Regions from separate parts of the Kitasatospora sp. NPDC097691 genome, predicted to be linked through region 1. Evidence: riboswitches for the same ligand, from Rfam matches in the RefSeq annotation. Region 1 holds a riboswitch; the other holds the start of a gene.
What was found. Region 1 has a riboswitch for thiamine pyrophosphate ahead of thiO (glycine oxidase ThiO). Riboswitches for the same ligand answer to the same signal wherever they lie in the genome.
Positions count from the first base shown of each region.

Region 2: another riboswitch for thiamine pyrophosphate. It lies ahead of ABTY56_RS31260 (purine-cytosine permease family protein); the one in region 1 lies ahead of thiO (glycine oxidase ThiO).

Region 1 covers NZ_JBEORY010000015.1:93,421-105,296, reverse strand. The annotation lists gene metF (methylenetetrahydrofolate reductase [NAD(P)H]) at 1-122, opposite strand, end outside; gene ABTY56_RS13875 (polyprenyl synthetase family protein) at 410-1,525, shown strand; gene thiE (thiamine phosphate synthase) at 1,547-2,197, opposite strand; gene ABTY56_RS13865 (Rv2175c family DNA-binding protein) at 2,197-2,562, opposite strand; gene ABTY56_RS13860 (NAD(P)/FAD-dependent oxidoreductase) at 2,605-3,813, opposite strand; TPP riboswitch at 3,899-4,011, shown strand; gene thiO (glycine oxidase ThiO) at 4,015-5,196, shown strand; gene thiS (sulfur carrier protein ThiS) at 5,193-5,504, shown strand; gene ABTY56_RS13845 (thiazole synthase) at 5,506-6,303, shown strand; gene pknB (Stk1 family PASTA domain-containing Ser/Thr kinase) at 6,417-8,195, shown strand; gene ABTY56_RS13835 (sulfite oxidase-like oxidoreductase) at 8,248-8,877, opposite strand; gene bfr (bacterioferritin) at 9,122-9,601, shown strand; gene ABTY56_RS13825 ((2Fe-2S)-binding protein) at 9,606-9,911, opposite strand; gene ABTY56_RS13820 (class II 3-deoxy-7-phosphoheptulonate synthase) at 10,086-11,435, opposite strand; gene ABTY56_RS13815 (anthranilate synthase family protein) at 11,735-11,876, shown strand, end outside.
Region 2 covers NZ_JBEORY010000060.1:47,285-59,160, forward strand. The annotation lists gene ABTY56_RS31230 (aminopeptidase P family protein) at 1-435, opposite strand, end outside; gene ABTY56_RS31235 (PP2C family protein-serine/threonine phosphatase) at 632-2,125, opposite strand; gene ABTY56_RS31240 (bifunctional DNA primase/polymerase) at 2,745-3,380, shown strand; gene ABTY56_RS31245 (DUF5926 family protein) at 3,574-4,557, opposite strand; gene ABTY56_RS31250 (ATP-binding protein) at 4,688-5,134, opposite strand; gene ABTY56_RS31255 (glycerophosphodiester phosphodiesterase family protein) at 5,541-6,365, opposite strand; gene ABTY56_RS31260 (purine-cytosine permease family protein) at 6,472-7,920, opposite strand; TPP riboswitch at 7,913-8,059, opposite strand; gene ABTY56_RS31265 (S1C family serine protease) at 8,279-10,177, shown strand; tRNA gene ABTY56_RS31270 (tRNA-Ser) at 10,255-10,342, shown strand; gene ABTY56_RS31275 (MFS transporter) at 10,568-11,827, shown strand.

The sequences.
Region 1 (11,876 bases):
TGCTCGCCGACCTCGGTGCGCGGCGGCATGAACTCGAAGGAGAAGGAGCGCTTGCCGGCCGCCAGGAGCTCGCGGACGGTCAGTGCGCGGTCCGTTCTCGTGGAAGCGATTCCAAGTGCCATGCTGGCAGGCTATCCGGCCTTCGAGGAGGCCGGACAACCCGGTTCCACGGATTGAGACAACTGATGGACGGCATTCCGGTTGGCCCCGGGCAACTCCGCAGCAACTCCGCGGCAACCGTGCGGCACGTGCCCGGCACCCAGGCCCCGCCGCCCCGCACCGGCTCCCGCAGGCCCCGCGCATCACCCCTGCCGAGGCCGTCCCACCACCCCCGCGGGCCCGCTCGCACGCCCGTTCCCGGCCGCCCCGCTACGCTTGCTGCACCCCAGAGAACCAGCGGAGCCCCATCGTGACCTCGTCCAGCACCCGGCCGGCCAACCCCATTGACGTGGAGGACGTCCGCACACGCGTCAACGCCGCGCTCTCCGCGTTCATGGACGGCCAGTCCGCGCTGCTCGGCAAGATCTCGGCCCAGCTGGTCCCCGCCTCGGACGCGCTGCGCGACTTCCTGCTGGACGGCGGCAAGCGGCTGCGCCCGGCCTTCTGCTACTGGGGCTGGCGCGCCGCCGGCGGCCCGGCCACGGCCCCCGGGGGCGACGCGATCGCCAACGCGGCCGCCGCCCTGGAACTGCTCCAGGCGAGTGCCCTGGTGCACGACGACCTGATGGACCGCAGCGACACCCGCCGCGGCCTGCCCTCGATCCACCGCCGCTTCGAGGCGCTGCACCGCGACAGCGGCTGGCGCGGCGACCGCGAGCAGTACGGTGCCTCGGCCGCGGTGCTGCTCGGCGACCTGCTGCTGATCTGGTGCGACGAGCTGTTCCTGCGCTCGGGCCTGGAGCCGGCCGCCGTCCTGGCCGCCAAGCCGGTGTTCGACCTGATGCGCACCGAGGTCATGCTCGGCCAGTACCTGGACGTGCTGGAGCCGGTGGCCGGCGACTCGACGGACGACGGCGCGCTGGACCGGGCCCGGACGGTGCTGCACTACAAGTCCGCGAAGTACACCATCGAGCGCCCGCTCCAGGTCGGCGCGCTGCTGGCCGGGGCCGGACCGGAGCTGGTCGAGGCCCTCGGCGCGTTCGGGCTGCCGCTGGGCGAGGCCTTCCAGCTGCGGGACGACCTGCTCGGCGTGTTCGGGGACCCCGCGGTCACCGGCAAGCCGGCCGGGGACGACCTGCGCGAGGGCAAGCGCACGCTGCTGGTCGCGCACGCGATGCGCGGCCTGCCCGCCGAGGACGCCCGGCACCTGGACGAGCGGCTCGGCGCGCCGGACCTGGCGCCCGAGGAGGTCGCCGGGCTGCGCGAGCTGGTCGCCCGCAGCGGCGCGCCCGAGCTGGTGGAGCGCCGGATCGAGGAACTGATGCGGCAGTCGCTGGCCGCGCTGGCGGCGGCGCCGCTGGTGGACGAGCGGGCCCGCGGGGTCCTGCTGGCGCTGGCCGAGGCCGCCACCGTCCGCAAGTACTGAGGGACGGCGGCGGCCCGGGGATCAGCTGGAACGCACGCGACGGGACAGCTCGGCGGCCGCCGCCCGCGGGTCCTCCGCGGCGGTGACGGCCCGGACCACGACGATCCGGCGGGCACCGGCGGCCAGCACCTCGTCCAGGTTGCCGAGGTCGATCCCGCCGATGGCGAACCACGGCCGGTCCGTGACCTGCTTCGCCGCGTACGAGACCAGGCCGAGGCCCGGCGCCGGGCGGCCCGGCTTGGTCGGGGTCGGCCAGACCGGGCCGGTGCAGAAGTAGTCCACCCCGGGCTCGGCGATCGCCGCGTCCACCTCGGACTCGGCGTGGCAGGACCGGCCGATCAGGACGTCCTCGCCGAGGATCGCCCGGGCGGCCGACACCGGCAGGTCGTCCTGGCCGAGGTGCAGCACGTCCGGCCGGGCCGCGTGCGCGACGTCGGCGCGGTCGTTGACGGCCAGCAGCTTGCCGTGCCGGCGGCAGGCGTCGGCGAAGACCTCCAGGGCCGCCAGCTCCTGCTTGGCCTCCAGGCCCTTGTCGCGCAGCTGGACGATGTCCACGCCGCCCGCCAGCGCCGCGTCGAGGAACTCGGCGAGGTCGCCCTGCTCGCGGCGCGCGTCGGTGCACAGGTAGAGGCGCGCGTCCGCCAGACGGGCGCGCAGCGTGTCCGCCGCCATCAGATCAGCATCGCCTGGGCACGGCGCTTGACCTCGGTGCCGCGGTTCTCCCGCAGTGCCTGGATCGGGCTGCCGGGCAGCGACGGGTCCTCGGTGAAGAGCCACTCCAGGATCTCCACGTCGTTGTACCCGCAGTCGCGCAGCACGGTCAGGGTGCCGGACAGGTGCTTGACCAGCCCGGTGCCGTCGATGAACGCCGCAGGGACCTGCAGCGACTTGTTCGGGCCCCGGCGGACGGCGATCAGCCCGCCGCTGCGGACCAGGTCACGCACCTCGGTGACCCGCACCCCCCACTGCTCCGAGATGTCGGGGAGGTACATCCACTCGGGGACCAGCTCTTCAATCTTGCTTTCGATCTCGCTCACGCCACCAGACTGCCACCTCCGCGGCCCGTCGCGCACCAGCCGCTACCCCGCGACCGCCGACTTCAGCGGCACCGCCGGGTCCGCCGCGCGGGCCGGATCCAGGGCCGTGCCGCGCTCGATCAGCTTCCGTCCCTGGGTGAGGTCGCGCGGCCGGTCCACGGTCAGCAGCGCGCTCGGTACCCCATCGCGCAGCCAGAGCACCGCCCACGAGGCGTCCTGCGGGCTGCCGCGCCACAGCGGCCGGTCGCCCTCGGTGTGCCGGCCCGCGTACTGCACCATCCGCCCGAACTGCTCGGACCAGAAGTACGGCACCGGATCGTACGGCGGCGCGTCCGTGCCGAGGACGGCGGCGGCCGCCGCCTCGCCGGACTGCAGCGCGTGGTCCCAGTGCTGGACGGCCAGCCGGGCGCCGGCCCGGGCCGAGGGGTAGCTGACGCAGTCGCCGGCCGCGAGGACGCCGGGCAGGTTGGTGCGCAGCCGCGCGTCCACCACGACGGCGCCGGAGCGGTCCAGCTCGATCCCGGAGCCGGCCAGCCACGCGGTCGCGGGCCGGGCGCCGATGCCGACCACCACCTCGTCGGCGGGCAGGTGCGAGCCGTCCGCCAGCAGCACCGCGCCGGGCTCGACGGCGGCCACGCCGACCCCGCAGCGCAGGTCGACGCCGGCCTCGGCGTACCAGGCGGCCATCGCCGAGCCGATCGCGGTCGGCAGCGCGCCGGGCAGCGGCGCCGGGCCCGCCTCGACCACGGTCACCTCGCAGCCGGCCTCCCGGGCGGCGGTGGACACCTCGGCGCCGATCCAGCCCGCGCCGACCAGCACCAGCCGCAGGCCGGGGCGCAGCAGCGCGCGCAGCGCCAGCGCGTCGTCCAGGGTGTGCAGCAGGTGCGCCCGCTCGGCACCGGGCAGGGCGCGCGGGACGGCGCCGGTGGCGATCACCAGTGAGCCGTACGGGAGGTCGCCGCCGTCGGTGTGCAGCACGCCCGGGGTGAGGCCGGTGGCCCGGAGGCCGGTGCGGACCTCGATGCCGAGGTGCGCGTAGTCGATGTCCAGGGTGGTGCTGTCGCTCTTGCCCAGCAGCACGTCCTTGGAGAGCGGCGGCCGGTCGTACGGCGCGTGCGGCTCCTCGCCGACCAGCGTGATCCGCCCCCGCCATCCGCCCTGCCGCAGCTTCAGGGCGCACTGCGCCCCGGCCAGCCCGGCTCCGACGACGACCACCTGATCCGTTCCGCTCAGCTCTGCCACGCCCGTCACTGTACTCAGCACCACGCGGCCGCCCGGGAGCCGTCCCACCCTTCGTACGGCCCTTCGGCCGCCCCGGGCCCCGGCGTTATGGTGGGGACACCATCACGGGAGCCCGGCGAACCGGGCTGAGAGGCGGGCTGGCACGGCCTGCGACCGTCCGAACCTGATCCGGGTCATACCGGCGAAGGGAGAAGAGCAGCTTTGACACGCATGCCATCGGGCGTCCACGCCGACGTCCTGGTGATCGGCGGGGGCATCATCGGCCTCGCCGTCGCCTGGCGGGCGTCGCGGCGCGGGCTGCGGACCGTCGTGGTCGACCCCTCCCCCGGCGGCGGGGCGGGCCTGGTCGCGGCCGGGATGCTCGCCCCGGTCACCGAGCTCCAGTACGGCGAGGAGCCGCTGCTGCGCCTCGGCATGGCCTCCAACGAGCGGTACGGGGACTTCGCCGCCGAGCTCACCGAGGCGAGTGGCGGCCAGGACACCGGCTACCGCCGGTGCGGCACGGTCGCCGTCGCGCTGGACTCCGACGACCGCGAGGAACTGCGCGAACTGCACGCCTTCCACCAGCGGCTCGGCCTGGACTCGACGTGGCTGACCGGCCGGGAGGCCCGCAAGCTGGAGCCGATGCTCGCCCCCGGGGTACGCGGCGGCCTGCACGTCGCCGACGACCACCAGGTGGACGGCCGGCGGATGCTCACCGCCCTCCTGCTGGCCGGGGAGCGGGCGGGCGTCGTCGTCCGGCGTGCCGAGGCGGTGGAGCTGCTGGTCGAGGAGGGCCGCGCGGTCGGCGCCCGGCTGAGCACCGACGAGACCGTGACCGCCGAGCAGGTCGTCCTCGCCGCGGGCCCGCACAGCCACCGGCTGGCCGGCCTGCCCGAGGGCGTGCTGCCCGCGATCCGCCCGGTGAAGGGGCAGGTGCTGCGCCTGCGCGTCCCCGCCGCCTTCCGGCCCTTCCTCTCCCGCAACGTCCGCGCCGTGGTGCGCGGCCGGCACATCTACCTGGTGCCCCGGGAGAACGGCGAGTTGGTGATCGGAGCGACCACCGAGGAGCAGGGCTACGACACCACCGTCACCGCCGGAGGGGTGTACGAACTCCTGCGCGATGCGCACGAGTTGGTCCCGGGCATCACCGAACTCCCGCTGGCGGAGACCTCGGCCGGCCTGCGCCCCGGCTCGCCCGACAACGCACCGCTGCTCGGCCCGACCGCACTGCCCGGACTGGTCGCCGCCACCGGCCACTACCGCAACGGCGTGCTGCTCACCCCGGTGACCGCCGACCTGCTCTCCGAGTACCTGGCCACCGGTGAACTCCCGGATCTGGCAAAGCCGTTCGCCCCCACCCGATTCTCCGGCCCCGACTCCGCCCGCTCCACCACGAAGGCCCTGGCATGACCGAGACCACCCCGACCGAATCCACACCGCCCGCGACCGAGAACGAGCCCGCCGCCGGCGCCGCTCCCGCGGCTCCCGCGGCTCCCGCCGAGACGGCGCCGACCGGGATCGTCCTGACCGTCAACGGCGCCCCCCGCGAGCTGCCCGCCACGACCACCCTCGCCGAGGTGGTGGCCACCGTGAGCCGGTCCAACACCGGCGTCGCCGCCGCCCTCAACGAGGCGGTGGTGCCCCGCAGTTCGTGGTCCGAGACGCCGCTGCGCGCGGGCGACCGGATCGAGATCCTCACCGCCGTACAGGGAGGTTGAGATGGCCGACGACCTGCTCACCATCGCCGGGACGACCTTCTCCTCCCGGCTGATCATGGGCACCGGCGGTGCGCCGAGCCTGGAGGTCATGGAGCGCGCACTGCTCGCCTCGGGCACCGAGCTGACCACCGTCGCGATGCGCCGGGTCGACGCCACCACCCAGGGCTCCGTCCTGGACGTGCTGACCCGCAACGGCATCCGTGTGCTGCCCAACACGGCCGGCTGCTTCACCGCCGGCGAGGCCGTGCTGACGGCCCGGCTGGCCCGCGAGGCGCTCGGCACCGACTGGGTGAAGCTGGAGGTGATCGCCGACGAGCGGACCCTCCTGCCGGACCCGATCGAGCTGCTGGACGCCGCCGAGACCCTGGTCGACGACGGCTTCACGGTACTGCCGTACACCAACGACGACCCGGTGCTGGCCCGGAAGTTGGAGGACGTGGGCTGCGCCGCGATCATGCCGTTGGGCTCGCCGATCGGTTCCGGCCTCGGCATCCGCAACCCGCACAACTTCCAGCTGATCGTGGAGGCCGCGGGTGTTCCGGTGATCCTGGACGCGGGTGCCGGCACCGCCTCCGACGTCGCGCTGGCCATGGAGTTGGGCTGCTCCGCGGTGATGCTGGCCTCGGCGGTGACCCGGGCTCAGGACCCGGTGCTGATGGCCGAGGCGATGCGGCACGCCGCCGAGGCGGGCCGGCTCGCCCACCGGGCCGGCCGCATCCCGCGCCGCTTCCACGCCGAGGCCTCCTCCGCGATGGCCGGCCGCGCCGACCTCGACACCCGGGAACGACCGGCGTTCTGAACGACCGGCGTCCGGGGCGGGCCCGGCGTGTCACAAGCCGGGCACAGCCGGGTCCTGAGGCGGTGTCCTCCGGGTCCGGCCGCCCGGCCCGGCACTAGACTCGCCGGGTGGACATGGCACTGCACGACCCCCTGATCGGCACCCTGCTCGACAACCGGTACCGGGTCGAGCAGCGGATCGCCACCGGAGGGATGTCCACCGTCTACAAGGGCACCGACACCCGGCTGGACCGGGTGGTCGCCCTCAAGGTGATGCACCCGGCGCTCGCCGGCGACGAGGGCTTCACCTCCCGCTTCATCCGCGAGGCCAAGGCGGTCGCCAAGCTCACCCACCCCAATGTGGTCAACGTCTTCGACCAGGGCGCGGACGGCGGAAACGTTTTCCTCGCCATGGAGTACGTCCCCGGCCGCACCCTGCGCGACCTGCTGCGCGACCGCGGCGCGCTGTCCGTCCGGGCCGCGCTGGACGTCCTGGAGCCGGTGCTCGCCGCCCTCGGCGCCGCCCACCGGGCCGGGCTGGTCCACCGCGACGTCAAGCCGGAGAACGTGCTGATCACCGAGGACGGCCTGGTCAAGGTCGCCGACTTCGGCCTGGTCCGGGTGCTCGGCACCGCCGACGGCGCGCCCACCTCGGCCGACACCGCCACCGGCGGCACCGTCCTGGGCACCGTCTCCTACCTGGCCCCCGAGCAGATCCTCCCGGACGCCCCCACCGACCAGCGGGTCGACGTCTACGCGGCAGGCATCCTGCTGTACGAGATGCTGACCGGCCGCCGCCCGCACACCGGCGACAACCCCGTCCAGGTCATGTACAAGCACCTGCACGAGGACGTCCCCGCCCCTTCCCTGATCGCCCCCGCGGTCGGCCCCGAGCTGGACGCCATAGTGGCCGCCGCCTGTGCCCGGGTGGCCGACGCCCGCCCGTACGACGCGGTCGAGCTGCTCGCCGCGCTCCAGCGGGCCCGCCGCACCCTCGCCCCGGCCGAGCTGGACGCCGAGCCGCCAGCCTCCACCCGGCCGAGTCCGCGCTACCCGACCAGCGAGCCGACCTCGGTGATCGAGCCGCTGCCGCAGCCCGCCGACGCCCCGCCGACGGAGCGCACCAGCGTGCTGGACGTGCCGCCGGAGCTGATGGACCAGCTGCTCACCGAGCCGCGCCCGTACGACGAGCCCGCCCCGGTGCGCGAGCGTCGGCCCGGCCTGCTGCGCCGGGTCCCCCGCAGGACGATGATCTGGGCCGCCGCGCTGACCGCGCTGGTGCTCGCGGTCGGCGGCGCCACCTACGGGCTGTCCGAGGGGCTGTACGGCGCGGTGCCCGGGGTGCTCGGCAAGGACCGGGCCGAGGCGCAGCGGATCCTGGACAAGGAGGGCCTGCACGGGAGGTTCGTCGAGGCGTTCAGCGAGTCCGTTCCGTCCGGGCAGGTGGTCTCGACCGACCCCGGGGTGGGCGCGCGCACCCGCCGCAGCGACAGCATCACCGTCACCGTCTCCAAGGGCCCCAAGCGGATCGCGGTGCCGGACGTCGTCGGCAGGAGCGCCGCCGACGCCGCGGCGGCCCTGGCCGCCGCCCAGCTGTCCAGGGGCGGCGTGACCGAGACGTACGACGACACCGTGCCAGAGGGCTCGGTGATCAGCAGCTCACCGGCGGCCGGGCAGCAGCTGCAGGAGAACGCCGCCGTCTCGCTGGTGGTCAGCAAGGGCATGGTGCCGGTCCCGAACGTCACCGGGCTGACCAAGGACGAGGCGCAGAAGGCGTTGCAGGCGGCGGGCTTCACGATGCAGACCACCGGCTGGGACGTGTTCGGCGCGGTCAAGGTCAACGGCCAGTCCCCGGCGGCCGGCGAGCGGCGGCCGCAGCACAGCGTGGTGACGGTCAGGTTCTCGCTCTTCTAGCCGCCTTCCGGCGCGTCCGCTCCCGGCGACCCGTTCCGGCCTTCGGACGGGCTCAGCGCAGCGGGCCCTCGCCGGGCTCCTCCTGGTAGGAGTAGCGCTGCTCGCGCCAGGGGTCGGCGAGGTTGTGGTAGCCGCGCTCCTCCCAGAAGCCGCGCCGGTCGGCCCGCATGTACTCCACCGCGCGGACCCACTTGGGGCCCTTCCAGGCGTACAGCTGCGGCACGACCAGCCGGACCGGGAAGCCGTGCTCGGCGGTCAGCGCCTCACCGTTGCGGTGGGTGGCGAGCAGGGTGCGCGGGTCGGCGAAGTCGGCCAGCCGCAGGTTGGCGCTGTAGCCGTACTCGGCCCAGACCATCACGTGGGTGACGCCGGGCGCCGGCGGCACCAGGTCGAGCACGGCGGCCGCCGACACGCCCGTCCACTCGTTGCCGAGCACCGAGAACTTGGTCACGCAGTGCAGGTCCGCGACGACGGTGGTGCGCGGCAGGGCGTTGAAGGCCTCGAAGTCCCAGCTGTGCTTCTCCGCCGAGGCGGTGGCGCCGAACACCTGGAGGTCCCAGGTCAGCGGCTTGAAGCGGGGCACCGGCCCGTAGTGCAGGGCGGGCCAGCCGCGCTGTACGCGCTGGCCCGGGGGGAGCCTCGGGTCAGACGGCTGCAGCGGTTCGTGTTTGGACTGACCCATGGATCCATGGTGACAGACGGCGGACGAGCCCCGGCGCGCGCCCCTTTGTGAGGATTCACGCCCCGCCCGTACGGGTCAACAGTCGGCCGCCCACCCGCCCGTTCCCCCCAAATCGGATATTCCGACACATGTCCTAGTGAGTGTGAACTTACTGGAATTCCTTCCCGTCGCGGTGCCAGGATTCCCAGCGCAGGACCCACCCCAGGACAGGACCCACCCCGGAACGAGCGCAGGAGGCACCGCCATGCAGGGCGATCCCGAGGTCATCGAGTTCCTCAACGAACAGCTCACCGCCGAGCTGACCGCGATCAACCAGTACTTCCTGCACGCCAAGATGCAGGAGAACTTCGGCTGGACGAAGCTCGCCAAGTACACCCGGCACGAGTCCTTCGACGAGATGAAGCACGCCGAGACGCTCACCGACCGGATCCTGTTCCTGGAGGGGCTGCCCAACTACCAGCGGCTGTTCCACGTCCGGATCGGCCAGACCGTCCAGGAGATGTTCGAGGCCGACCGCCAGGTCGAGGTCGAGGCGATCGACCGGCTCAAGCGCGGGATCGTGGTGATGCGGGCCAAGAACGACGTCACCTCGGCGAACATCTTCGAGGACATCCTGGCGGACGAGGAGCACCACATCGACTACCTCGACACCCAGCTGGAGCTCCTGGCGAAGCTCGGCGAGCCGCTCTACCTCGCCCAGCTGATCGAGCAGCCGGAGTCCTGAGGCCTCAGGCCACGCGCAGCGGGAGCACCGCGGCGATCGGACCGGAGGCGGGCGCCGGTGCGGCCGGCGCTGGTGCGGCGGGCGCGGGCTGCGGCTCCGGGTCGGCGAGGCCGAGCTTCGCGGCCAGCCGGGCGGTCGGGCAGGGCCGGGCGCCGTGCTCGCCGAGCAGCGCCTGGATCCGGCGCACGCAGGACCCGCAGTCGGTGCCGGCCTTGCAGCCCTTCGCTATCTGGCGGGGGGTGTTGGCACCCCCGTCGATCGCCTTCTTCACCTGGTCCTCGGTGACCGCATGGCACATGCACACGTACATCGCGGTCTCTCCCAGGGTGAAGCGCCGAGTGGATCTTGACTAAGGCTTGCCTTAGTTCACTAAGCCTCACCTTACCCGGCGATCCGGGTACGAAAAAGCCCCTCCGGGCTCGGGAACCCCGAATCCGGAGGGGCTTTCGTCACATTCGGCCCGGGGGCCGGCCGTGCGCGGGGCTCACTGCCCCCGGTACATCTCCGCCACCAGGAACGCCAGGTCCAGCGACTGGCTGCGGTTGAGCCGCGGGTCGCAGGCCGTCTCGTAGCGCTGGTGCAGGTCGTCCACCATGACCTCGTCGCCGCCGCCGACGCACTCGGTGACGTCGTCGCCGGTCAGCTCCACGTGGATGCCGCCCGGGTGGGTGCCGAGCGCGCGGTGCACCTCGAAGAAGCCCTTGACCTCGTCCAGGACGTCGTCGAAGCGACGGGTCTTGTGGCCGCTGGAGGCCTCGAAGGTGTTGCCGTGCATCGGGTCGCAGATCCAGACCGGCTTGGCGCCGGAGGCGGTGACCTTCTCGACCAGGGCGGGCAGGTGCTCACGGATCTTGCCCGCGCCCATCCGGGTGATGAAGGTCAGCCGGCCGGGCTCGCGCTCCGGGTCCAGCTTCTCGATCAGGGCGAGCGCCTCGTCCACCGAGGTGGTCGGGCCGAGCTTGACGCCGATCGGGTTGCGGATCTTCGAGGCGAACTCGATGTGCGCGTGGTCCAGCTGCCGGGTGCGCTCACCGACCCACACCATGTGGCCGGAGACGTCGTACAGCTCGCCGGTGCGCGAGTCCACGCGGGTCAGCGCGGTCTCGTAGTCGAGGACCAGCGCCTCGTGCGAGGAGAAGAACTCGACGGTCTTGAACTCCTCCGGCGCGACACCGCAGGCGTTCATGAACGCCAGGGCGTTGTCGATCTCCCGGGCGAGCTGCTCGTAGCGCTGGCCGGCCGGCGAGTTGCGGACGAAGTCCTGGTTCCAGGCGTGCACCTGGCGCAGGTCGGCGTAACCACCGGTGGTGAACGCGCGCACCAGGTTGAGCGTCGCGGCGGACGCGTTGTACATCCGCTTCAGGCGCTCCGGGTCCGGGATGCGGGACTCGGGGGTGAACTCGAAGCCGTTCACCGAGTCGCCCCGGTAGACCGGCAGGGTCACGCCGTCGCGGGTCTCGGTCGACTTGGAGCGCGGCTTGGAGTACTGGCCGGCGATCCGGCCGACCTTCACCACCGGCACCGAGGCTGCGTACGTCAGCACGGCGGCCATCTGCAGCAGGGTCTTCAGCTTGTTGCGGATGTGCTCCGCCGAGACACCGTCGAAGGCCTCGGCGCAGTCACCGCCCTGGAGGAGGAAGGCCTCCCCGCGCGCCACGGCTCCGAGCCGGGCGCGCAGCTGGTCGCACTCGCCGGCGAAGACGAGCGGCGGATAGGCGGCGAGCTCGGCAAGGGTCTTGCGCAGAGCCTCTTGGTCCGGCCATTCAGGCTGCTGCGCCGCGGGCAGGGACTGCCAGGAGTGGGCAGCCCTCGAAGTGTCAGTCGTAGCGGTCACACGGCCAAGGCTACGGGGTGGCGCGAGCGATTCGTGACCATTGCCCGAGGGGTGAGACACATCTCGGACAAAGGCGTGAGCTCGCTCACCCGTCCTGCCGAATCCGCTACGCTCGACCCATGCACGCGCCGCACAACCACTCCTGGTGGTGGACCTCCCCCAAGGGTGGCCCACCGATCGCGCGTTCCTAGACGAACACGACGGCCGCCCCTCGGGGCGGCCGTCGGCGTCTGAGCAGACGGCCCTCCGGGAGCGGAACCAGCACCGCCCTCGCCATCCACCCGGAAGGAAGCCGTACCGTGACCACCGCCACCGACCTGCTCACCCGTCTCACCGCCCCCGCCGCCCCCGCCTTCGCCGTGCTGCACCGCCGCACCCCCCGACTCGCCCCGGACACCGTCGAGGTGCTGCTGGGCACCGTCGGCAGTTACGAGCACCTCG
Region 2 (11,876 bases), on a different contig from region 1:
CCAGAACTCGCCGTTCTCGCGGTTCGAGCGGGGCAGCAGGTAGAGGGTGAACTCGTGGCCGGTGTCGCCGGTCGGCTCGGCGACGAGCACCGCGTCCTCGGTCTGGTCGCCGGTGAGGTGCACGTACTCGCTGGAGGCGCGGAAGGCGTAGTCGGTGTCGTTGGAGCGCACCCGCAGGTTGCCGGCCGGGACGACGAGGCGCTCGCCCGGGTAGGCGGCGGACAGCTTGGCGCGGCGCTCGGCCGCGTACGGGGCCTGGGCGACCGGGGAGAGGCCGTGCAGCTCGGTGTCGGCCCAGCCGGACTTCATCGAGGCGGCCAGCTCGTCGGAGATCTCGCCGTAGAGCCCGTTCTTGCGGCCCTTGAACTCCTGCGGCTCCTCGCCGCCCTCGGCCTCGGGGTTCTCGGCCACCGCGGGGGTGCGGTCCTCGGTCACGTGCAACGCCTCCTTGGGGGTGGTACCGCCGCCCCTCGGGGGAGTGTCGGATCGCGACACGCGCGGGCGGCCGTGCGTCCATGGTACGGACGCCCGGTCGCTCGTCGGTTCGGGCCCGGTACATCCGTCCGGGCCCGCGGGCGTCGGGCCCGGGTGGGCCCGGGTGACCCGCCCGGGAACGCCCGGGAACGCGCGGCTACTCGAAGCGGGCCGCCAGCAGCATCAGGTCGTCGGTGGCCGCCGTCGCGGCCTCCGGGGCCGGGCAGACGGCGAGCAGGTGGGCGCAGAGCCGGTCCGGGTCGATCCGCACGTCGCGCGGGGCGTCGGCGGCGGCCCGGCGCAGATTGGCCTGCCCGGCGTGCAGGGTCGGGCCGCAGCGGCGGGCCAGGCCCTCGGTGTAGAGCAGCAGGGTGTCGCCGCGTGCGGCGGTGAACTCCACCCCGGGCGCCTCCCAGCAGGCCAGCATGCCGAGCGGGGCGGAGAGCGAGGTCTCCACGAACTCGGCGCCGTGCCGGCCGACCAGGACGGGCGGGCAGTGCCCGGCGCCGGCCAGGGTGACCCGGCGCTCCTCGGGCTCGACCCAGGCGTAGACGGCGGTGGCGGTGCGGGTCGGCTCGGTGGTCTTGAGCAGCAGCTCCAGGTCGCCCAGGACGGAGACCGGGTCCTCGCCCTCCAGTACCGCGTAGGCCCGCAGCGCGGCCCGCACCCGGCCCATCGCCGCGGCCGCGCCGGGGGCCGAGCCGGGGCCGGCGCCGGGGCCGTCGCCGGAGACGGAGCCGACGGTGAGGCCGACGGTGCCGTCCGGCAGCGGGATCGCGTCGTACCAGTCGCTGCCGCAGGAGCGGTCCAGCCCGGCCGGGACGAGCCTGGCGGCCAGCCGCAGTCCGGCGGTCTGGGGGAGGTGGTCGGGCAGCAGGCCGCGGCGCAGCGCCTCGGTGGTGCGCCGGATCCGCTCCGCCTCCAGCTGCTTGGCGAGCAGCGGGGCGGCGATGTCGCAGTAGTGGCGGGCCAGTTCGCGTCGGCACTCGGTGGGTTCGGCGGGCTCGTCCCAGAACCAGAGGGCGGCCGCGAGCGGGCCGTCCTCGGCGGTGGCGAGCGGCAGGCCGAAGGCGCCGCCGAGGCCGAGGTGGACGGCGAGTTCGCGCAGCCGGGCGCCGATGGCCGGGTCCTCGGCGAGGTCGGGGGAGTGCACCTGCTCGGGCCGGTCCCGTTCGCGCAGCAGCCGACCGAGCAGGCTCTGCTCGGTCGGGACGGTCTCCAGGGCGCCGAGGCTGGCGCGGTCGAGGCCGAGGCCGACCGGCTGGCCGGGGCCACCGCCGGGCATTCGGGTGACCAGGACGCCGCGGCGGGCGCCGAGCAGGGCGGCGCCGGAGGCGAGGACGGTGTCCAGGGTGGTGGCGAGGCCGCGGGCCCGGGCAAGCCGCTCGGTGTGCTCGTGCAGGGCGGTGATATCGGACAGGCGTCCGGCCAAACGGTCCTGCACCGCGGTGGACGGTGCCGTGCGGTCGTCGGCCGGGCCGTTCGGTGCGCCGGCCGGGGCGTTCGGTGCGTCCGCGGGGCCGTCCGGTGCGTCGGCGGGGCCGGGGAGTCCCGGCGGGTCGAGGACGGTGAGCCCGCCTGCGCAGCCGGTCTCGCCCGGCTCGGCGGTCGTCGTCGACGGGAGGGCCGTCGGCGGGTGGGACTCGGTCATGCCGCCACTCCTGACGCGGTGCTACGTGCCATGCGGAACCCCCAGGTACGGCCGATGTGGAGCGAGCACGGCCAAAGGGCGTGTTTCGCCTCGATTCGCTACTACTCGTCATTGATCGACAGCAATGCCACCACTTCTACACAGGCCATTCGGGGCATGTCCAGATCCAGGACGACGCGGTGGCCGGTTCCACGGCCATCGCGACCCGGTCGGAGGGCGTGCGGGGTTCGTGTGCGCGCCGGTCGGACCGGGAGGCATGGAGCGAGCCGCGAGCGGGCAGAACCGAGGAGACGGACCGGGCGGCCGTCCGGATCGTATGCCCGTGCCGCCCGGGAGCCGGGTCGGCCGGAAGTCTCTCACTCGTACGGTGGAACCAAGCGCGCCCGGGCGGCGTCCATCCGGTCGCATACGGGATTCTCGTTCCAAGGGCTGTTCCAGTGCGCGGCCCTTCTCATGTCGTGCTCCACACCGTGCTCCACGTCGTAGCCGCGCCGTCCGCATTGCCGCCCGCCCCGCTCCGTACCTCCCGGGGCCGTGCCGCGGCGGGCCCGTGCGGAGGGTCCCGACGGATGCCGGCGGGGCGGAGCGAGCCGAGCGGTCAGGGAAAGGAACGAGCGCCATGCGTGAGAACCCGAAGGACCGGTCGGAGGAGCGTGCCGCCCGACTGGCCGCGGCCCTGGCGGCCGCCGTCGACCACCGCTGGCCCGTGGTGCCGGGCACCGTGCTGAGCGGCGGGCGCTGCTCCTGCGGCGACCGGGACTGCACCGTCCCCGGCGTGCACCCGCACGACCCCTCGCTGCTGGCCGCCACCACGGACGCCCGGATGGTGCGGTGGTGGTGGGAGCGGCAGAGCCCGGACGCGACGGTGCTGGCCGCCACCGGCTCCACGGTCTCGGCGGTCAGCCTGCCCGCGGCGGCCGGAGCGCGGGCGCTGGTCTACCTGGGCGCGCTGCGGATGCCGCTCGGCCCGGTGCTGGCGATGCCGGGCCGCTACGCGCTGCTGGTGGCCCCGTACTCGCTGGATGCGCTCGGCGAGATGCTCGCCCAACTCCCTTGGGTGCCGGGCTCGTTGCGCTATCACGGGCCGGGCGGCTTCCTGCCGCTGCCGCCGGGTGGCTCGGCCGGCCGGGTGCGCTGGGTGCTGGCGCCGCAATCGGGGGTGGGCGGCGGGGTCTGGCTGCCGCAGGTCGGGCCGCTGCTGGGCGAGTTGGTCGATGCGACGGTCCGGTTGGACAGTGGCCGCTCGGCGTACTGATCCGCGGTGATCCACGCGGCCCGCCGGAAAAACAAAAGATCCGGCCGCTGGCGACGGGGGATGCACCAGCGGCCGGACTCTTTAGACAGTAACAAGGATCCGCGCCCGCGCCAATTTCCAAGACGCCCTCCACGCCCGGAAATTGCGCGTTCACCGCGACAATGTGACGCGTATCACGCGGATCCTGCGTGCTTTAGTTCAAGGTGACCTGACGGTTCACCAGGTTCGCGCGGGCGCGACGCTCCTCGGCGGTCAGCGGGGTCGCGTCGGCGAGCACGGCGGCGAGCCGCTCGCCGAACTCGGCGGCCGGCTTCTCGCAGTCGGCGGCGGTCATCGCGAGCGGCAGGTCCCACACCGGGACGGTCAGGCCGTGCGCGCGGAACGAGCCGACCAGGCGGGTGTCCGGGCCGAGCGAGGCCTCACCGGCGGCGTTCAGCCGGGCCAGCGCGTCCAGCAGCTGCTCCTCCGGCACGGTCATCACCCAGCGCAGGTGGTTCTTGTCCGGGGTGCCGCACCAGTAGGCGGCGTCGACGCTGCCCAGCTTCTCGGTCGGGATGGCCGAGGCGTTGGCGCGCTCCAGGGAGGCGGCGACCTCGCCGGTGGCGGTCTCGGCGTCCTCCAGCCAGAACTCGAAGCCGGTGTGCACGGCGGGCGCGAACGCGGCGGTGGTGTCCAGCAGGTCCTGCAGGCGGCGTCCGCCCGGCACGGTCCGGCGGGCCGGCACCGGGGTGCCCGGCTCGGTGGCCAGGGCCAGCTCCAGGGCGTCGGCGAGGTCGCGGCTGAGGTCGCCGGAGGAGGACTGGGTCTGCAGGCCGAGCAGGATCGAGCCGTCCTGGCGGCGCAGGGCCGGCCAGGCCAGCGGCAGCACGGTGGCCAGCGTCACCGACGGGACGTCGCCGTCGGCACCCTCGGCCACGCCGGCGGCCAGCGTCAGCGGCACCGTGGCGGCGGGCACCAGTTCGCGCAGCGCCACCCAGTCGGCCTCGCCCGGCAGGCCCTCGAACGGGCGGTGCACCAGCTCCTGCACCGCGTGCGAGGCCTCCCGGCCGTGGCAGGCCTTGTAGCGACGGCCCGAGCCGCAGGGGCAGTCCTCTCGGGCCCCCACCACGGGGATCTCGCCCGTGACGGCGGTGGTGGACTGACGCTGCGGCGCCTTCTTGGCGGCCTTCTTGCCCATGGTGCGGCTCTCCCGGGAACGGTGGTCCTGTGTCCCGGGAAGCCTACTGACGTTCCTCCGGCACCCGCGCTACCCCCGGCGCGCGCGAACGCGCCGGGGCGCGCGGGCACCGGGAGCGCGAGGACGGGTCCTACGCGCTGCGGGCGTCGCCCCCGGTGCGCCGGGCGTGCCGGGTGCGGGCGGGCAGCGCCGCCCAGACCGTCACCTCGCCGGGCGCGTCGCGCACGCCCCAGTCGCTGGCCAGTTGGTCGACGATGCCCAGGCCGCGGCCGCCGCGCGAGGTCAGCGAGGGACTGGCGGGCAGCGGCCGGGTGGCCGCGCCGCCGTCGGTGACCTCCAGGGTGAGCACGCCGTCGGCGTGCATCTGCCAGCGGACCAGCACACCGCCGTCCGGCTCGTCCGCGCCCTCGCCGTGCTCCCGGCCGCCGGGCGCGGGGTGCGCCCCGGACGGGACGGAGGGGCCGGACGGCACGGACGGCACGCCGACCAGCACCTGCCCGAGCACCTCGGCCCTGGCGCTGCGGCCGAGGGCCGGCAGCGGGCCGAGCGGACGGGCGTACCGACACGCATTGCTCAACAGTTCGGAAAGGATCAGTACGGCATCATCGATGACCGGTTCCGGTATCTGCCGGTCACCCAGATCTCGACGCAGTCGGCGCCGTGCGACCCCGACACTCGCTGGGCCGTGCGGCACTGCCATGGTCGATGAAGTCGGCACTTCACGCGCCACCATCAACGCCACCCCCGGACCTCCTTCAGCGTATGCCGAGGGAGAGATGCCCCTTGGTAATGCGTCGGAAACGAGCACCGGACGATCCCACGAGCCCATTTCGAGCACGGCGACAGACGGTCGACCCGAGGTCATTCCGTGCTCACCCTCTGTCGCCCGGGGCGGGAAATTCCGGCAATTTCGCGCGCAGAAGGTTTGACTGCCGACCAGAGTGATCAGTCCGCACCGGCACGGTCGTCGGTGCGTCGGCGGATCACCTGCCGAGCTGCGCCAGCACCTCGGCGGGCCGATTGGTGATGATCGCGGACACACCGAGTTCCAGACAGAGCTCGACATCGGCCGGTTCGTCCACCGTCCACACGTGCACCTCGTGCCCCAGCTCGCGCAGCCGGGTCACCAGCTGCGGGCGGGCCCGCACCAGCTCGATGCCCGGCCCGGCGATCCGCGCCCCGCCCGGGAGCGCCGAGCCCTCGCGCAGCCGACCGACCAGCGGCAGTGTCCGCTCGAACAGGAACACCCGCCGGAACTCCGGCGCGGCGGCGGCCACCCGGTTCAGCGCGACCGAGGAGAAGCTCATGATCCGGGCCGACGGGCGGTCGCCCTCCCGGGCCGCACCGATCTTGAAGCGCTCCAGCGTCCGCAGCAGCTCGGCCTCCACCAGGCCGCGGAAGCGCACCGGGTGCTTGGTCTCGATCGCCAGGTCCACCGGGCGGCCGCAGTCCACCACCAGCTCCAGCAGGCGCTCCAGCCGGAGCACGCCGCGCAGCTCGGGGTCGGTGCTGGGCCGGCCGGTCTTCCAGGCGCCGAAGTCGTACGCCTCCAGCTCGGCGAGCGTCATCGCCGAGACGGTGCCCCGGCCGTTGGACACCCGGCCGATCCGCCGGTCGTGCACGCAGACCAGGTGGCCGTCGGCCGTCACCCGGACGTCGCACTCCACCGCGTCGGCGCCCTCGTCGAGCGCGCGCCGGAAGGCGGCGAGGGTGTGTTCGGGCAGGGCGTGGGAGGAACCGCGGTGGGCGATCACCTGGACGGAGGCCGCGGTGCGCGCCGCCGTCGGGGACAGGTCTGGGCTGGTCACAGGGCCAACGATAGGCGGAGGAGGTGAAGGGGAGGCGAAGACGGCCCCAACCTGTGGGGCCGTCTGCCGGTTGCCTCTTCCGGTTGGCTCTACCGCCTGCCGGGTGTCAGCGCGCCGTGCGGCGGGAGAGCGGGGTGAGCGCCCAGGTGGCCAGGGCGGGCACCAGGAAGGCGAACAGCGAGGCGGAGGTCCACTCCTGCGGGGTGAAGTGCAGGGCCTCCTGGGCCGAGGTCCAGAAGTCCGTCCACCAGTCCGCCACCTTGGTCGGCGCGATGAACTGGTAGACCGCGAAGCCCAGCGCCCACGGCAGCAGCATCGTCCAGCGGGCCGGCGCGTCCTCGGCGAGGTTCCAGCCGCGGCGCCCGGCGCCGAGGAAGAAGTCCACCGCCAGCACCGCCAGCAGCGGCACGAACACCGAGCCGATCAGGCCGAGGAAGTTGTAGTAGCTGTCGGTGAACTTGTCGATCTGCAGCGCCAGCACGGTGGTCAGCACGCCGACCCCGCCGCTCAGCACCCGGCGGTCCACCTTCGGCAGCAGGTTCTGCACCGACATCGCGGTCGAGTACACGTTGGCGAAGGACTGGTCCGTCTCGCGTACCACCAGTACCAGCAGGAACAGCCAGCCGGCCCAGACGCCCAGGAAGGAGTCGAAGATCTTGTCCGGGTCGCCGCCGGACTGCAGCAGCGCCATCAGGCCGAGCACGTAGCACCAGACCTGGGCGAGCGTGTAGCCGGAGAAGCTGCCCCAGAACGCCGAGCGCGCGGTGCGCGAGTGCCGGGTGTAGTCCGCGGCCAGCGGGACGAAGGAGACCGACACCGCGATCATCGCGTCGGTCGCGCCGAGGAAGCCGTGCCAGTTGCCGGCGCCCGGGTCCGGCACGCCCTGGCGGCCCAGCTGGACGGTGAAGTACACCATCGCGACGGCGACCGCCGCGGCCACGAAGCGGCGCAGCACCGCGATCGAGCCCAGCGGCCAGATGGTCAGCGCGGTGGTCAGGGCGCCCGCGAGCAGTACGAACAGCCAGCGGTAGCCGGTGGTGTGGGCGACGGTCTGGGCGCCCGCCGAGATCGTCAGCAGTTCGAACACGCCCCAGCCGATGCACTGCACGATGTTCAGCACCGTCGGCAGGTACGACAGCCGGGTGCCGAACAGTCCCCGCAGGTTCGCCATCGCGGGGGCGCCGGTCCGGGCGCCGATCAGCGCGGCCACGCCGAGCATCGCGGTGCCGACGGCCGTACCGACCACGATCGCGGTCACCGCGGCTGCCAGCGACAGCTCGCTGCCGGGGGCGCCGAGCACGGTGGCGGCGGTGGAGAAGCCGATCAGGCTGACGCCCAGGTTCATCCAGAGCGCGAAGTGGTCCCGGAAACGCAGCGTGCGCGGCGGCTCGGTGTCCAGGACCAGCGGCGCCTCGACGCGTTCGGGGTGCTCGGGGCGGTCCAGGACGGCGGTCGCGGCGCCCGTGGCGGCCGTGGTGCCGGAGGAGTCCGCGGGGGCGGGGAAATCCTCGGACCCGGAGGCACCCGAAGAAGAGGATGGCGAAGCAGACGGCATGGCCGATACTCCCTACGCCGGCATTACCCGGACAGGTTCCGGCGGTCAGCGCCCCCTCGACCGTGTGCCTCGCTCGCGTGGCGTACGGTCGACATGCGCACTCTCAGCCTGGTCGGTCCAAGCTCCCGCGTGTCAGTTTGGAGCGACAGGCTAACCGGCACGGGGGCGAACACCCAAGGCCACGGCGTGCGCGGTCCGCATCGCGGGACGCCCGGCGGGGAGGGGAGCCCCGGCGGGAGCCCCGGCCGTCGGCACCGGCTAAGGATTCTTATGACTTCTTCAGAGGGGTCCTTACGGCAATCGAATCGACAATGCGAAAAACTATGGTCCTTGGTTCTGCCAGCTATGGAGGTCGTCCGTGAGCACCGAGCGCGAGGTTGGGCCCACCGGGCCGCAGGGGGAGCAGCCCGCCGGCCAGGGGGCGGCCGAGTCCGCTCCCGACGGCCCCGCTCAGGGCGGGCACCAGCCGACCATGGCCTTCCGCCGGGTCACCGAGCCGGAGACGGCGGCCGCCGAGGCCGGCGTCGCCGATGCCGCTCCGGCGGACGCGGCTCAGGCCGGTGCCGCTGCGGCGGAGGGCGGCCACAAGCCGACCATGGCGTTCAGCCGGGTGCCCGAGCCGGCCGCGGAGCCGACGGGGTCGGAGCCGGCGCCCGCGGGCGCTGCGGCGGAGGGCGGGCACAAGCCCACCGTCGCCTTCACCAAGGTCCCCGCGCCGGAGGCCCCGGCCGCTCCCGAGGTGGCCGCCGCGGCAGTCGCGCCGGTCGCCGAGGCGCCCGCCGTCGACCCGGCCACCGGGTACATCGACGCGCCGCCGCCGGTCCTGCCGCCCGCCCCGGCCGCTCCCGCGGCCCCGGTGCTGCCGCCGGCCGCCAACCCGTACGCCACCCCGACCCACGGTGTCCCCGCCGCCGGTGCGCACGACCCGTACGCCGCCGCGGGCGCCCCCGGCACCCCGGCCGCGCCCGGCGTGCCCGCCGCCCACGGCCACCACCCGTTCGGCGCCGGCCAGCCGCTCGGCGGCTGGGGCCCGACCCACGACGCCACCTCCGGCGGCGCGGGCTACCCCGGCGGCCCGAACGGTCCGCTGGGCTACCCGGCCGACCACCCCGGCGGCCCGAACGGCGGCGGCCCGCGCAAGAAGCGCGGCGGACTGGTCGCCCTGATCGCGGCCGTCGCCCTGGTCGCCGGTGTGGCCGGCGGCGCCGTCGGCGTGACGGTGGCGGACCGCAACGACAGCACCAGCTCCGCGAACGACCACCGCAGCACCACCGTCCAGGTCAGCGACACCCAGAAGAACGAGCCCGCCCCCGGCTCGATCGCCGCCATCGCGCAGAAGGCGCTGCCCAGCGTCGTCACCATCAAGGCGCAGGGCAACGGCGAGTCGGGCACCGGCACCGGCTTCGTCTTCGACACCGAGGGCCACATCCTCACCAACAACCACGTGGTCGCGCCGACCCTCAACGGCGGCAAACTGACCGTCAAGTTCGCCGACGGCACCTCGTACAACGCCTCGGTGCTGGGCCACGCCGAGGGCTACGACGTCGCCGTGGTCAAGATCGACAACCCGCCGAAGAGCAAGCTGGCCCCGCTGCCGCTGGCCGACTCCGACAAGGTCAACGTCGGCGACGCCACCGTGGCGATCGGCGCGCCGTACGGCCTGGAGTCCACCGTCACCAGCGGCATCATCAGCGCCAAGGACCGCCCGGTCGCCTCCGGCGACGAGACCGGCTCGCAGGCCTCGTACATGAACGCCCTGCAGACCGACGCCTCGATCAACCCCGGCAACTCCGGCGGCCCGCTGCTCGACTCCGGCGGCGCGGTGATCGGCATCAACTCGGCGATCCAGTCCAACGCCTCGGCCAACGGCCGGGCCGGCAGCATCGGCCTGGGCTTCGCCATCCCGATCAACCAGGCCAAGTGGGTCGCGGACACCCTGATCAAGACCGGCAAGCCGGTGTACGCCAAGCTCGACGTGTTGCGCAACGACGACTACAAGGGCGACGGCGCGCAGATCCAGACCAAGGACATCCAGGGCCAGCCGGCCGTCACCCCCGGCGGCGCGGCCGACAAGGCCGGCCTCAAGCCGGGCGACGTCATCACCAAGCTCGGCGGCGTGCCGATCGAGAACGGCCCCGCCCTGGTCAGCCGGATCTGGACGCACAAGCCGGGCGAGACCGTCGACGTCGAGTACACCCGCAACGGTCAGACGCTCACCACCAAGGTGACCCTCGGCCAGCGCGACGGCGACCAGTGACCCCCGCCCGCTGACCCGCGACGCCACGAAACCGTGTGCGCCGAACCCCGCCGGACCCGTTAGGCTGACCTCCGCCTGGAGAGCTGCCCGAGCGGCCTAAGGGAACAGTCTTGAAAACTGTCGTGGCGTGACCCGTCACCGTGGGTTCGAATCCCACGCTCTCCGCTGGTAGGAGAACCACCTGCTCAGGGCGGGTGCCGACATCGAGTCGGCACCCGCCCTTCGCGTTTCCCGGGAGCCGGTGCCGTTCGTCGGGGTGGCCCAACCGGCTGCTGTGGTCCGCGAGTTACGAGCCGGGGGCGGCACGCCCGAGGCGGCGGGCGGGGCGACCGGGCCGCCGGTGGACCGTGTTTGCCCTCGACCGAGTCGAGGGTCCTAGCGTCGCCCGGCATGACCGACGCCACCGTTCCCACTGTTCCCACCGTTCCCACGGCTTCCGTCCTCCCCACCGCGCCCACCGCCGCCGTGCGGTCCCCACTGCCCGGGCCGTACCTGCTCTGGCTGGCCGGGGCCCAGGCGGGACTGCTGGGCGACGCCGCGCTGTACTTCGCCCTCGGCTGGGCCGCGTCCGCGCACGGTGGCGGGGCGACCGGGCTCGTCCTGACGGCGATCACCCTGCCCCGGACGGCACTGGTGCTGCTGGGCGGCGCGGTCGCGGACCGGTTCGGCGCCCGCCGGGTGATGCTCGCCGCGGACGCGGTGATGCTGGTCGCGACCGCCGCCCTGGCACTCGTGGCGGGCAGCCGGGGCACGCCGCTCTGGCTGCTGGTCACGGCGGCGGCCGTGATCGGGACCGTCGACGCCTTCTACCTCCCGGCGAGCGGGTCGATGCCCAACCGGCTGGTGCCCGCCGACCGGCTGCCCCGGGCACTCGCGCTGCGCCAGGCCGGCGGCCAGGGCGCCGCGCTGCTCGGGGCGCCACTGGGCGGCCTGCTGGTCGCTGCCGGCGGGTTGCCCGGGGCGGCGGTGGCGGACGCGGTGAGCTTCGCGGTCGTCCTGCTGGTCCTGCTGCGGCTCCGGCCCCGGGTGGACGCGCCGTCCGCCGCGCCGGCCGGCCTGCTGCGTGAGGCGGCGTCCGGTGTCCGGCTCGCCCTGGGCGACCCGCTGCTGCGAGCCGCGCTGCTGCTCACCGGCGCGGCCGCCGGGGCGCTGCTGCCCGTGGTGTCCCTCCTCGGCCCGCTGCTCGCCCGGGCGCACGGCTGGACGGCGGACACGGCGGGGCTGGTGACCGGCGGACAGGCGGCCGGGATGCTCGCGGTGGCAGGCCTGGTCGCCTGGCGCGGCGGGCTGCCCCGGGCGGGCGTCGGGGTGGCGGCCGGGCTCTGCACCGCGTCGGTGGGGGTCACGCTGCTGGCGCTGGCCGCAGGACCGGTGGCGGCGGTGGCGGGCAGCACCGTGACGGGCGTCGGTGCCGGGCTCTTCGCCTGCCACCTCGGACCGCTGGTGGCGGCCTGCGCGCCGACCTCCCATCTCTCCCGCGTGCAGGCATTGTTGACGCTCGTGCAGAGCGCGGCCCTGGTGCTCTCGAACGCGCTGCTGGGCGTGCTCGCCGACACGGCGGGCGCGACCCTGCCCACCCTCCTCTGCGCCCTCGCCACCGCCACCGCCGGCCTGACCGCCCTGGCCGGCCCCACCCTCCGCCGGGCGTGACCGACGCCTGCCGGACGCGCCTGGGCACCCGACGCCGCGAGGCGCCGAG